Regions from separate parts of the Cupriavidus sp. HMR-1 genome, predicted to be linked through region 2. Evidence: predicted binding sites of a transcription regulator. Region 2 holds the regulator's gene; the other holds the start of a gene.
What was found. The regulator FNR, encoded in region 2, switches genes on or off when oxygen is low (the NO sensors DNR and NnrR bind a similar motif). The targets are predictions, from matches to a motif close to TTGATNNNNATCAA.

Region 1: the regulator FNR is predicted to act here: its motif matches at 1,976-1,989, upstream of hemN (oxygen-independent coproporphyrinogen III oxidase).

The regions. Positions count from the first base shown of each region.
Region 1 is NZ_ANKP01000131.1:15,056-22,340, reverse strand. It holds partial or broken gene D769_RS17185 (c-type cytochrome) at 1-275, shown strand, start outside; gene hemN (oxygen-independent coproporphyrinogen III oxidase) at 412-1,914, opposite strand; gene D769_RS17175 (ABC transporter substrate-binding protein) at 2,148-3,335, shown strand; gene D769_RS17170 (ATP-binding protein) at 3,359-4,678, opposite strand; gene D769_RS17165 (response regulator) at 4,683-5,414, opposite strand; gene D769_RS17160 (UvrD-helicase domain-containing protein) at 5,740-7,285, opposite strand, start outside.
Region 2 is NZ_ANKP01000134.1:428-7,712, forward strand. It holds gene scpB (SMC-Scp complex subunit ScpB) at 1-617, opposite strand, end outside; gene D769_RS17270 (sulfite exporter TauE/SafE family protein) at 1,169-1,936, opposite strand; gene fnr (fumarate/nitrate reduction transcriptional regulator Fnr) at 2,022-2,747, shown strand; gene D769_RS17280 (hypothetical protein) at 2,831-3,076, opposite strand; gene D769_RS17285 (hypothetical protein) at 3,073-3,309, opposite strand; gene ccoG (cytochrome c oxidase accessory protein CcoG) at 3,323-4,852, opposite strand; gene ccoP (cytochrome-c oxidase, cbb3-type subunit III) at 4,908-5,822, opposite strand; gene D769_RS17300 (cbb3-type cytochrome oxidase subunit III) at 5,819-5,986, opposite strand; gene ccoO (cytochrome-c oxidase, cbb3-type subunit II) at 5,991-6,656, opposite strand; gene ccoN (cytochrome-c oxidase, cbb3-type subunit I) at 6,674-7,285, opposite strand, start outside.

The sequences.
Region 1 (7,285 bases), on a different contig from region 2:
CTGCTGTTGCTGCTGCCGCACCGGCCGCCGCTTCGGCTGAAACGGGCAAGAAGGTCTATGAACAAGTCTGCGCGGCTTGCCACGCCTCTGGTGTGGCCGGCGCGCCGAAGTTCGGCGACAAGGCCGCCTGGGCGCCGCGCCTGAAGGAAGGCATGGACGCAGTCCACAACTACGCGCTGAAGGGCAAGGGCGTGATGCCGCCGAAGGGTGGCTATGCCGGTCCGGACGCCGACGTGATCGCCGCTTCGAACTACATGGCAGAGGCCGGCAAGTAAGGCTCGAAGACCGTCACGGAGCGAGTGACAGTGACGCCGGGGGCAACCCCGGAAGTCACCCCGGCTCCACAAAAAAAGCCCGCGAATATCTCGCGGGCTTTTTTTATTGGCTCATTTGCCGAGCATCAAAATTTCTTTAAACAACGCGTGAGTAGCGCACCAGCGGGATGACCTTCGCGTCGTTGGCCGCCGGCGCTGCCGGCTTGGGACGCAGCGCGTCTTCACGCAGATAGTGGTCGAACACCATCGCGATGCGACGCACCAGCAGTCGACCCAGCGGCGTGATCTCGATCCGGTTCCGCGTGCGCCGAAGCAGATGGTCCACGGCCAGCTTGTCCAGGTCGGCCAGTTCAGCGGCGAATTTCTGCGCGAAATCGATGCTGTGCGCGGCTTCCACGGCAGGAATATCGAGCGTGCCGTTGCACATCAGCTCGCCGATGATGAACTTGCGCAGACGGTCGTCTTCCGAGGTCTCGAACCCGCGCACGATCGGCAGTTGGCCTTTGTCGAGCGCGGCGTAGTACTCGTCCGTGGTGCGCGCGTTCTGCGCGTAGTGACCCGCCACGGCGCCGATCGCCGAGACCCCGAAGCCAAGCTGGTCGTAGCCTGCGTGGGTGGCATAGCCCTGGAAATTGCGTTGCAGCCGGCCTTCACGCTGGGCAATGGCCAGATCGTCATCCGGCAACGCAAAATGGTCCATGCCGATATAGACATAGCCAGCGGCGGTCAGGCGCTCGATCGTCGATACGAGGATGTCGAGCTTTTCCGCGGCAGGTGGCAATGCGGCGGGATCGATGCGGCGTTGCGGTTTGAACACATGCGGGAGGTGCGCGTAGCTGTAGACCGACAGGCGGTCCGGGCGCATTTCCAGCACGCGGTCGATGGTTGCCGAGAAGCGTTGCGTGGTCTGGTGCGGCAGTCCGTAGATCAGGTCCATGCTGATCGAACGGAACCCAAGACGTCGCGCGGCCCGCACCACGCCGTAGGTTTCCTCGTACGACTGCACCCGGTGGATGGCCTGTTGCACTTCGGGGTCGAAGTCCTGCACGCCGAGGCTGATCCGGTTGAAGCCAAGTTCGCCGAGCAGGTCCATGCGATCGTCGCCCACACGGCGCGGGTCGATCTCGATCGCGTGCTCTCCCTCAGGCAGCAGTTCGAAATGCTTGTGCAACGCCGACATCACGTGGCGCATTTCAACGGGATCGAGGAAGGTCGGCGTGCCGCCACCCCAATGCGACTGCATGACCGCGCGGCGCTCGCCAAGCTGCTCGGCGGCCATGGCCATTTCGCGTGCCAGATAGTCGACGTAACGCGCGCTGCGGGTGTGATCCTTGGTGATGATCTTGTTGCAGCCGCAGTAGTAGCAGATGTTCTCGCAGAACGGGATGTGGACGTACAGCGACAGTGGAGCCGGCGCGTTCGCGCGGCAGGCATCCAGGGCGCGCCGGTAGGCGACGTCGCCGACTTCACCGTGAAAGCGGTCGGCGGTGGGATACGACGTGTAGCGCGGGCCATTGCCATCGATGCGGCCGGCAAGCTCGCGGAAGTCGGCGAGTGCGGTGCGATCGAAGGCGGTCGACGGGGATGCGAGGCCGGAAGGGATAGCGGTATCGAGGGTGTCGGACGTGGGGGCGGACATGATTTTGGTGCTTTCTAGGCGGAAGTACGTCCGATCCTATGCCTCGCCCGGGACTGCCATCTTGATAAGCATCAAGGCCACGTCATGCGTGCGCCCGCCAGCCCCGCCGAGGTGGGGAGCCAAGTCGCGTGCAAGTCACGGGAACGTCATGAACCGCCGATAGTCTCGGCCCGGTCTCGCTGCCCTGCGCTGCGAGACATCCTTTCCCCTCACACCGCTTCCGAACCACTGCCATGCGCCAAGCCCCACCGCAGTCGATATCGTCATGCGCGCCCGCGTCCGCAGGGCGTCGGCGCACGCTCGGCACGCTCGGCGCACTGGGTTCGCTCGGCGCGTTGTCATCACTGGCCGGGATCGCACCGCTCACCGCGTTCGCGCAGCCCGCGCCATCGGGCGCGCGCCGCCAGCTTGTCGTCGGCCAACTGGTCGATCGCACCGGCCCGCAGGCCGATCTTTCGCGCGACTACCTGGCCGGCGCGAAGGTGCTGTTCGATGCGTACAACGCGTCCAACGGCAGCCTGCATATCGTCCACGTCGCGCGCGATGCCGATACGAATCCGCGTGGCGCCACGGCCCAGGCAGTGGCACTCGCCGACAGCGAACATGCCGAGGTGCTGTTCGGGCCCGGCGATGCATTGCTGCCCGCGCTCGCAGCGTCCACCGAGCTGTCGCGCCGTGGCGTGCAGATCGTGGCACCGCTGTCGGGTCTCTCACTGAATGCCGAGAACGTCTGGTTCACCCGCGCCGACTATCAATCCGAACTGGACGCAGCGGTACGTCAGCTACGCGGCTTCGGACTGACCGCGGTAACGCTGGCGGTCTCTCCCGATTTCGCGGCGGGCACGCTCGCTGCAGGCACGCCCTGGCTGTCGCGGCTGGAGAAAGCCATGTCGGTACAGACGGTGCCGCTCACGGGCAACTTCGACGAGAGCGCGCGCCGCATTGCGGGGGGCCGTCCGGGTGCGGTGATCGTCGGCGGCGACACGCTCGCCTACGGTAGCCTGGGTCGCGCGCTGGCTGCGCAGAACTGGTACGGATTCCTGGTGGGGTTGTCGGCTGTCAGCCCGGTGTCGGCGCGTGAAATCCTCGGTACAGGCTATGCGGGCGGGATGGTGGTGACGCAGATCGCGCCGGGGCCGCAGGAGTCGACGCTGCGTGTGGTGAAAGAGCATGTCGCGCGCATGAAGCAGTATCTCGACGAGCCGCCCTCGCCCGCCACGCTGGCCGGCTACATTGGCGCCGCGTGGCTGGTGCGCGCGGCCAGCGGCATCAAGGCGCCCGGACCGGTAGAGCTGCGTCGCGCGCTGCAGACGCGCGTCGACGTTGGCGATTTCACGCTCGACTTCACGCGCGGACTACGTGGTTCGCAGTACGTGCAACTGGCACCGATCAACAAGAGCGGTGTGCCCCAACGCGCCTGAGCAATCGACGCGCCGACGCCCCGTCAGGCGCGCGGCAGCACGATGCGCACGCGCAGGCCGCCCTCGGTGCGGTTGGTCAGCGTCAGTTCCCCGCCGTGCCGCGCCACGATGTCGGCGGCGATCGCCAATCCCATTCCCACGCCACCTGTAGCACGGCTGCGCGACGACTCCACGCGATAGAACGGCTCCAGCACGCGCTGGAGTTCCGCGGGCGGAATACCCGGGCCGTTATCGGACACGTCGATGATCACGCGCTCGGCGCTGTCGGTCAGCACGATATGGGCGGCGCCGCCGTACCGGTGCGCGTTCTCCACCAGATTGACCACCGCGCGGCGCAGTTCGGCCGGGTACGCCAGCAGCGGCACGGCGGTGCCGGAAAGCCGCACGTCCTGACCCATTTCCTGGGCATCGTCGACGATGGCCTGCAGCAGTGCCAGCACGTCCACGCGCTGGCGCGGGCCGGCGGCATCGTCTCGCTCGCGCAGGTAGTACAGCGTGGCGTCAATCAGTCCGTTCATCTCGGCCAGATCCTGGCGCAGACGGTAACGCACGTTGTTGTCCTCGATGCGCTCGATGCGCAGGCTCATGCGCGTCAGCGGCGTGCGCAGGTCGTGCGACACCGCCGCCAGGAAGCGCGATTGCTGCGCCAGCTGGGTGCGGATGCGCTGCTGCATCAGGTTCAGTGCCCGGGTAGCGTCACGCGCTTCGGCTGGGCCCGTCTCCTCCTCCAGCGGTGGCGCGTGGACGTCCTGCGCCAGCCGGTTCGCACCACTGGCCAGTTGCTGCACGGGCCGCGCCAGCAGACGCGCGCCAACCCACGATGCAATCAGGATGGCCACGAGCTGGAACAACATGCCCAGGTGCGGCGGCCAGATACCTCGGATATGGAAACCGGACGGTGGCCCAGGCGGCCCAGGGGGTCCGGGTGGCATGAGCACGCCACCTTTCTGCATGCGGAATGCGTCGGGATGCAGCGGGGGCCCGTCGTTGTCGCCGTCGTCATCGTCGTCATTGGCGTTGGGCGGCGGTGGCGGTCCGTGCGGATGGCTGAGCGACGCCAACGCGCCTGGCAGTGGTGCCGGCAATGGGTGGCCGGCCGCCTCGGCTTCCGAGGCGGCGCGGCGCATCCGTTCCATGTAGCGCTCCGAACCCGGGCGCGGGAAGAACCCCTCGATCACGGTCACGCCCAGCACGTGAACGGCAAGCATGATCGCGGCCATCACGAAGAACAGCCGCACGAACATCGAATCGAAGCGCCTTCGGGGCGTCTCCAATGTGCTGGAACGCAATTCTGGCCGCACCATTGGTGGATCGTCCGCCGATGGCGGCATCTGCGCTGCCATGCCGTCAGTGCTCCACGGTGCCCGTGAAGACGTACCCTTCGCCGCGCACGGTGCGGATCAGTGCCGAGTCGCGCGGATCGTCACGCAGCTTCTGGCGCAGACGGGACACCAACAGGTCGATGCTGCGATCGAACACGTCCAGATCGCGCCCACGCGCGGTGTTGATCAGCATCTCGCGATCGAGCACGCGATTGGGATGCTCGATGAATGTCAGCAGCAGCCGGAATTCCGCGTTGGAAAGCGGCACCACCGTGTCCTCGGCATCCACCAGCTGGCGCAGCGTGGTGTTCAGTCGCCATGCCGCGAACCGGACTTCATGCCCGGGCGCGGCCGGTGCCGGACGTCGCACGTCGGCACGGCTGCGACGCAGCACGGTATGGATGCGCGCCACCAGCTCGCGCATCTCGAACGGCTTGGTCACGTAGTCGTCCGCGCCCACCTCGAGTCCCACCACGCGATCGGCCAGTTCCGCCCGCGCGGTCAGCATGATCACAGGCAGGTTGCTGGACTCCCGGATTTCGCGGCACAACGTCAGGCCGTTCTCGCCGGGCAGCGAGAGGTCCAGGATGACGAGGTCGTATTCCTGCTTCGACATCGCCGCACGCATGGCAGTGCCGCCTTCGGCACCATCGGCCTCCATGCCGAATGTGGCGAGGTATTCGGCCAGCATGGCCCGGATTTGTGGGTCGTCGTCGACGATCAGCAGGCGGATTGGCAGGGCGGGGGACAGGTCCATGGGCGAGCTTGCAGATGGGAACGGCCGCGGAACCGCGGCCGGATGGAGCACCCAATGTACCAGCTTGCCCATTACAAGCGATGCCGGTTTTGTATCAAACTTGATACGTGCTTAAAACGCCACAAGCGACGAGAGGCGGAAAAAAACGCCCCCGGTGCTGCCGCATCCGGGAGCGCTCAACAGGGAAGAAGCCGGGCTCGCATGCGCCCAGCACACACCGCAAACCGAAGGGTAGGCGCGATGTGTCGCGACAGACGCCGAGACGAAAGCGCGCACGCCAATCGTAGAGAGCCGGTCATCCCGAAGCTTGTCCGGCTTGTATCAATCACCCCGCCGCAGGCTTGCCGAGCAGCGCCTTGAGCCCGGCCAGACGATCCTTCGGGCTCATGGCCGGGGTCTCGTCCTTCGGGGCGGGGTCGTCCTCCAGCTTCATCTCGGCGATGAAACGCGACGGCTCGCACGCATACGTATCGCGGGCGCGCTTGCGCTTCTTGCACCAGCTGATCTGCAGACTGCGCTGCGCGCGCGTGATGCCCACATACATCAGGCGGCGCTCCTCCTCGATCTTCTCGTCGCCCATTTCCTCGTCCTCGCGCGAGTGAGGCAGGATGCCCTCTTCCACGCCGACCAGGAACACGTGCGGGTACTCGAGCCCCTTCGACGCGTGCAGCGTCGACAGTCGCACCGCATCGGGATCTTCCTCGCGGCCTTCCAGCATGCTCATCAGCGCCACGGTCTGCGTAAGTTCGAGCAGGTTCTTGCCTTCGTCGCCGAAACCATCGGCGGTGTCGAATCCGGTGGCCGCGCCCTCGCCTTCCGGCTCGGGACGCGTGCCCTTGCGTTTGAGCCAGTCGAGGAATTCGAGCGTGTTGGTCCAGCGTGATTGCGCCTGCCGTTCATCGAAGGTGTCGTAGAGGTAGGCCTCGTAGTGGATACCTTCCATGAGATCGTCGAGCACCACCGTGGCCGGGTCCGTCTTCGCACGATCGGCCAGCCGCACCATCGACTCGCTGAACGTGCGCAGCGGCTCAAGCTGGCGCGGCTGCAGCTTCGCCTCGATGCCACCCATCATGGCCGCCTCGAACAGCGATACCTTGGCCTGGCCCGCGAACGTGCCGAGCACTTCGAGCGTGGTGTTGCCTACGCCACGACGCGGCGTGGTGATCGCGCGGATGAATGCGGGATCGTCGTCGGGGTTGGCGATCAGGCGCAGGTAGGCGCAGATGTCCTTGATTTCGGCCTTGTCGAAGAAGCTCTGGCCGCCGGAGAGCACATACGGAATGCGCTCGCGGCGCAGGATCTGTTCGAACAGCCGGGCCTGGTGATTGCCGCGATAGAGGATTGCGTAGTCACGGAACTGCGCGCGCCGCTCGAACTTGTGCGCGGACAGCCGGAATACCACTGACTCTGCCTCGTGCTCCTCGTCGTTCATCGGGTGGATCGCGATCGGATCGCCCATGCCGTGTTCCGACCACAGCTTCTTGTCGAACAGCTTCGGGTTGTTGGCGATCACCGCGTTGGCGGCTTCCAGAATCCGCACGGTCGAACGGTAGTTCTGTTCGAGCTTGACCACCTTCAGACTCGGGAAATCGGACTGCAGCAGGCGCAGGTTGTCGAGCGTGGCGCCACGCCAGCCATAGATCGCCTGATCGTCATCACCCACTGCGGTGAATGCCGGCGCGCGCAGATGCGACCCACCGGCCAGCAGCTTGAGCAACTGGTACTGGCACGCGTTGGTGTCCTGGTACTCGTCGACGAGGAAGTAACGCAGGCGGTTCTGCCACTTCAGTTGCACGGCTTCGTCGCGCGCGAACAGTTCGGCGGGCAGGCGGATCAGGTCGTCGAAGTCCACCGCCTGGTAAGCGTGCAGC
Region 2 (7,285 bases):
GTGGCCTCCGAAAAGGCCTCCTCGTCACCAGCAGGCGGATTCGCCGTCGCGACCGCTTCGAAATCGATGGCCTGCTGATCCAGCAGAGCCGCCTGAGCCTGGGCCTGGGCATCCTCGAGCGGCGGCAACTCATCCAGCGAGCGCAGACCAAGATCATCCAGGAATGCCTTGGTCGTTGCATACAACGCGGGGCGACCAGGCACGTCCCGGTGACCGATGACTTCGATCCAGTCCCGGTCCTCAAGCTTCTTGACCACCTCCGTGCTGACCGTTACGCCCCGGATCTCTTCGATGTCACCGCGCGTCACCGGCTGGCGATACGCGATGATCGCTAGCGTTTCCATCACGGCACGCGAGTACTTCGGCGGCTTCTCCGGGTTGAGCCGATCAAGAAACTCGCGCATCTCGGGGCGGCTCTGGAACCGCCAGCCGCTGGCCAGGGCCACGAGCTCCACCCCGCGCTGCTGCCAGTCGTTGCGCAGCTCTTCGAGCAGAACCCGGATGGTGTCGGCACCGACGTCGTCGGCGAACAACCGTCGCAGATCACCAACGCGCAATGGCTCCTGCGCACAGATCAGCGCGGTCTCGAGGACGATCTTCGCCTCTTGGGTATTCATGTGATTGTGTGCAGCCTGTCTTTGCACCTGCTTCTGGACGAATCCTGAAGCACTGGAGATTGCAGATACAGCGAGGCCTGAGCCACCGCCATCTCATCGCGCAGCCAACTCGCAGCTTTTCGCAGCGGAGCCGTGCACCTCATTTTCTTTGCATCGAATTGCCGGGTCGTTCCGGCAGGAGATCGTCCGGGGCTGACAGACTACGCCAGTCAACGGACCTCTTGCGTCGCACCCTCTCCCTTTTGGGGTGGACATTCACCTGGACAATCAGATCGCCAAGGCGGCAAGAAACAATCGATATCGGCCCAGGCAACTTCGCCTGGCACCAGCGCCACCTCTCCACACAGCCCCATCGGACTTTGGAACCAGATCTTGTGAACCGGATGAACTGTGGGGACGATCCCGGCAAGCCAGACCTGCCCAGACCCCCTGGGCACACATCCCAGATCGGGAATGCAGCCCCGGCGACGCCACGAGCGCATCGGAGCGCGATACCGTGGTTTTCGCGATTGTATGGCATTCCAGCCCCGCCCTGCAACCAGCAAAAAAGTCTAGAACACGACGCAGAAGCCGTGATTGGCCAGCGTATCGGGCAGCCAGACGGCGCGTGCGACACCCAGCGCCCCAAAACCGATCACAACAAGCGCGGCGCCCACTCGAACGCCGGGGCGGCGCGACAGTTGCCGCAGGTAGCCCGACAAACCCGAGATCACCAGCAGGTTGGGCAGCGTCCCAATGCCAAAGGCCGCCATGACAAGTGCCCCAGATGGCGCATTTCCAGCCAACAAGGCCAGCGCAAGTGCGCCATACACCATACCACAGGGCACCAGCCCCCAGGCCAACCCCATCCCATAGCGCCGCATGATGGGCGCGTGCCGACGCAAGCGAAGCGGCATCTGCATGCCCAGCGACGCGACGCCCCGGACGACATACGAGGCAGCCCGCGCCGCCAGCCGTTCGAGCCATGCTGCACGCATGACGCGGCCCCGCAACAACCACACCCCGGTCAGAACCAGTAACAGGCTGCCCGCGCCATAGAGCCAGCGCTGCACTGGAAGGTAGTCCTGCTTCCAGACTGTCGCACCCACCGCTCCCATCAGCGCCCCAAGCAGCACATAGGTCGTGAGACGCCCGGCGTGCATGACCAGCAGTTCCAGCCACCAGTGAAATCGCGAGCGATGCACGAGGCTAACGACCGCAACAGCCCCCCCGGATTGCCGTTGCTCGACGGCAATGGCAATTCCTCCGCACATGGCGGCGCAATGCACGCCACCAAGCAACGCAAGTGTAAAGACACTGAAAAGCACACCAAATGGCAACTGTTCCTCGCTTCTGCGTCACATCACGCTGTAAAATGCCTGCATCGCGCCTCCATCGCAAGCGCATTCATGCGAGCACCATCAATTGCTTACCTCCATTCCCGTCACCGAGATGTCTCCGCGTTGCTCCACTTGCGCCATGGGCCAGCTTTGCCTTCCCGTGGGCATGTCGCAACAGGACCTCGCAAAGATGGACACGCTCGTACAGGAACGCGTTCGTGTTCATAAGGGCGAAACGCTCTATCGCATGGGCGAACCACTTACCGCAGTCTATGCGATCCGCTTTGGCACATTGAAGACCCACGTGACCATGGAGGACGGACGCACGCAAATCACCGGCTTCCATTTGCCCGGTGAGGTCGTCGGGCTCGACGGCCTCAGCGAGATGCAGCATGCGTCCGACGCCACCGCGCTCGAGGACACAGAGGTCTGCGTCGTGCGATTCGATGACCTGCAATCGCTGTCCGGCACGTTGCCTTCTCTCCAGCAGCAGTTCCTGAGGCTGATGAGCAAGGAAATCTCGCAGGACCAGATCATGCTGATCACTCTTGGCTCGATGCGTGCCGAAGAGCGCCTGGCAGCATTTCTCGTCAACATGTCCGAGCGCCTGTCGATGCGCGGTTACTCGTCGAGCGAGTTCGTGCTGCGGATGAGCCGCGAAGAAATCGGCAGCTATCTTGGCCTCAAGCTCGAAACCGTGAGTCGGCTCTTTTCTCGATTCGCCGAAGCCGGCCTGATTCAGATTCGCCAACGACACGTGAAACTCGTGGACATGGAAGGCATCAGGCAGGTCTATAGCCGAAACTGCTAACGGGCATCGTGGCCAGGAAAACGGCCGTATCGGGAGCAGATCTCCCGGTGCGGCCGTTTTGCTTTCTGCCAGCACTCGAGCCATTACTCGAGTTCGTCGGTCTCCTCGAGCTTGGTTGGCATGGTGTAGAGCGTCAGCCCACTGGACAATGCGCAAAACAACCACGCCACCAGGAAGCCAATCGTGTAGACCGCCTCACGAGACGCTTCCACCTGGTGCCCGAAGAACGTGAGATCGCCCGGATCAACGACCGAAAACACGGTGGCGGTGGCCGCTCCGCCCATCAGAAACGCCGGCCAAAGTACCCACATCAGCCAGCGGAGTCTCATGGGCGCCTCGCAGCCGGCGACGCTACATGCTCCGCCCCCGTTTTCTCCACGACCAGGCCATGACGCTCCACGCCGGAAATCGGCAAATCCGGATGCGTGTTGGCAAGCCAGATGGTCACGCCGCAGCCAATAATTGCAAGCAACGGACCGCTCATCAAAAGCCACGGCCACGGTTCCCTGTACCAGGGCTTGGACTGTTGGGATGTCATTGCGCTCTCCTTGTTTGCTGCCATTTCACCCTCAGCATCACAGATTGCGGGGAACAATGAAACTCGTGGATTGCCTGATATGCGCGTCTCGGCCGTCCTCGCCCTCCGCCGTCACGGTTACGTTGATCTTGTGCGTGCCTTCCTTGGCATCGTCGATCGGCACGCGAATGCGAATCGGCAACAACCGGTTGGACGTTGGCTGCATGGCCTCGGCGGACTTGTCATACTCGACCGTCAGTCCAGTCAGATCGTCGCCCTCAGCCTGCACGCGAATCCGCATCGGCGCTTCCGTGGTGTTGATCACCTGGAGCCGATAGACGTTCTCGATCCAGCGGCCCTCCACTTCCCGGCCCAGCGCGCCGCGATCCCGAATGATGTCGACCTTGATCGGCGACCGCATTGCCAGCGATGCGACGAAGCCCGCCGCCAGAACCAGCCAGATCAGCGTATAGATGATCGTGCGTGGTCGCAGCAGCCGTTTGCGCGCGTCGGATGTCGTCAGGGACTTGCGCATGGCGTTTTCCGACGTGTATCGGATCAGGCCGCGCGGGTACTCCATCTTGTCCATGACGAGATTGCACGCGTCGATACAGGCGCCACAACCGATGCACTCGTACTGGAGGCCATCACGAATATCGATACCGGTCGGACACACCTGCACGCAGATACTGCAATTCACGCAATCGCCAATACCAGCCGCATGGCGATCGGTCTTGCGGGAACGGCTACCACGCGGCTCCCCACGACCCACGTCATAGGTCACGACATAGGTATCGCGGTCGACCATCACGCTCTGGAAACGCGCATAGGGGCACATGTACTTGCACACCTGCTCGCGCATGAATCCGGCGTTGCCCCAGGTCGCAAATGCGTAGAACAGCATCCAGAAGCTCTGCCAGGGTCCTAGCGTGAAATGCAGGACCTCGCTACCAAGTTCCCGAATCGGTGCGAAATACCCGATAAACGTGAAGCCCGTCCACAGTGCGATCAGCACCCAGAGCACATGCTTGGTCGCCTTGATTCGCAGCTTGCGCAGGCTCCAGGGATCGCCGTCGAGTCGGATCCGCGCGATGCGATCCCCTTCGACATGTCGCTCGATCCACATGAATATCTCTGTGTAGACCGTCTGAGGACAGGCATAGCCGCAGAACAGGCGTCCCGCGATGGCGGTGAACAGAAATAGCGATAGCGCAGAAATGACCAGCAGCACAGCGAGATAGATCACATCCTGCGGCCACAGCACGAGACCGAAGATGTAGAACTTGCGCGCGCCGAGATCGAACAGCACGGCCTGGCGATCATTCCACTGCAGCCAGGGCGTTCCGTAGTAAATCAACTGCGTCAGGATGACCAGCCACACGCGCCAGCTCGAAAACGCGCCAGAAGTCGAGCGCGGATAGATCTTGCGGCGGACCTCGTACAGCGCTTCCTCGGTGGTCTCGGCCCCCTTGGGGGGCGGCGCGGGACGCCAAGTGTTGCCGTTACGATCGCTCGCCGACTGGCTTGCAGACGGATCGTTCGAGGCGTGATCGTCCGAGTGATCGGGGGCGTTAAGGGGCGCGCTCATCGTGTTGCCCTCACGCCCCGGTGGGCGGCACGCCGCCCGGCCCCGGGGCAGTTAGTCATTTTGCAGCGCCTCCCGTATTCGAGAGACCCCACACATATGCGGTCAGCATGCGGATGCGCTCAGGCGTCAGAATCTCCTCGTGCGCCGGCATATGACCGTTATGTCCCTTCAGGATCGCGTCGACGATGGTCGCTTCCGAGCTGCCGTACAACCACGTGTTGTCGGTCAGGTTCGGCGCGCCGAGTGCCTGGTTGCCCTTGCCGTTGGCGCCATGGCAGGCCGCGCAGGTCGACTTGAACGTGCTTTCGCCACGCGATGCGCGAATCGGATCCGACGACAGACCAGACAGCGAACGCACGTACTGGGCAGTATCGCCGGCCTGCTTCGCATCGATCGTGCTGGCAAACGATGGCATCACGCCATTGCGGCCCTTGGTGATCGTCTGCTGGATCGTCTCCGGCTCGCCACCGTAGAGCCAATCGTTGTCGGTCAGGTTGGGGAAGCCTCGGCTGCCACGCGCATCCGAACCGTGGCACTGCGCGCAGTAGTTCAGGAACAACCGCTGGCCGATCTCGCGTGCGTCAGGATCCGCCGCCACCTGCTTGATATCCATGCTCAGATACTTGGCGTAGATCTGGTGCTGCGTTTTCTCGGCGGCCTCGCGGTGAGCGGCAAGCTCGCCCTGCGTCGAGAACTTGAGCATACCGGCGTACGATCCCAGGCCCGGATACAGCGCCAGGTAACCAAGACCGAAGATGCAGGCCAGCAGGAACATCCACATCCACCAACGTGGCAGCGGGTTGTTCAGTTCGCGCAGGTCACCATCCCAGACATGACCGGTGTCATCAGTGGTGCTGACACCTTTCGGCATCTTGCGTTGGGAAAACAGCAGCCAGACACACCAGACGATCCCGATGAGCGCGATGGCCGCGATGTAATAACTCCAGAAATCGGAAATGAAATCGCTCATGGCTGTGGGTTCCGGCTTGTAGTTGTGGTTTCGTCAGGCAGGGCAAACGGCAACATCGCCGATTCCTGATTGGCGGCCTGGCGGCCGCCCGACCATGCCCACCAGCAGATGCCAATGAACGTCAGCATCGACACGACGGTTGCAATTGCGGTCACGATCGCCATGGCATCACTCCTTCGCCGGCGCCGGAGCCGCCGCCGAGTCAACGCGCACGTTGCGGCGATTCAGGCCCAGCCCCTGCAGATACGCCACCAGCGCATCTTCTTCCGTCTTGCCTGCCAGCTCTTCAGGCGCACGAGCAATCTCTTCGTCCTTGTACGGCACACCCAGACGCTTCAGCGCGTGCATGCGTGCCTGGATGTCGTTGGTGGGCAACTGCGTCTTCTCCAGCCACGGGTACGAAGGCATCACCGACTCGGGAACCACATCACGCGGATTGCGCAGGTGGATCCGCTGCCAGTCGTCCGAGTAACGGCCGCCAACACGCGCGAGATCTGGACCGGTACGCTTCGAGCCCCACAGGAACGGGTGGTCATACACCGACTCGCCCGCCGTGGAGAAATGGCCATAACGCTCAGTCTCCGCCTGCAGGGTACGCACCTGCTGCGAGTGGCAACCAACGCAACCCTCGCGGATGTAGATGTCGCGCCCCATCAGGCGCAGCGGCGAGTACGGTGTGATGCCCGGATCGGGCTCGGTCGTCGAGTGCTGGAAGAACAGCGGCACGATCTGCACCAGGCCAGCGATGCTGACCACGATGATGGTTGCAATGATCAGCCAGCCGACGTTCTTCTCCAGCGTTTCGTGGGAAAAGAATCCTTGTTTTTGAGACATCGTTCGGTCCTCGGCGATCAGTGGGCGGAAGCCGGCAGGTTGGCCGGAATCGGAGCGTCAACCGCAGGCTTGCCAATGATGGTACGTGCCACGTTGTAAGCCATGAGGATCATGCCGCTCAGGAAGCACAGGCCACCCAGCAGACGGATCAGATAGAACGGATACTTTGCCTTGACCGCTTCGACGAACGCATAGGTCAGCGTGCCATCAGGCTGCGTGGCGCGCCACATCAGGCCTTCCATCACACCGGCGATCCACATCGAGGCGATATAGAGCACGACGCCGATCGTCGCAATCCAGAAGTGCCACTCGATCAGGCGCGTGCTGTACATCTCCTTCTCTCCGAACAGGCGCGGAATCAGGTAGTAAAGCGAGCCGATCGAGATCATCGCGACCCAGCCCAGGGCACCCGAGTGCACGTGGCCGATCGTCCAGTCCGTGTAGTGCGACAGCGCGTTCACGGTCTTGATCGACATCATCGAGCCCTCGAACGTGGCCATGCCGTAGAACGACAGCGCCACCACCAGGAACTTGAGAATCGGATCGGTACGCAGCTTGTGCCAGGCACCGGACAGCGTCATGATCCCGTTGATCATGCCGCCCCACGACGGAGCCAGCAGGATCAGCGA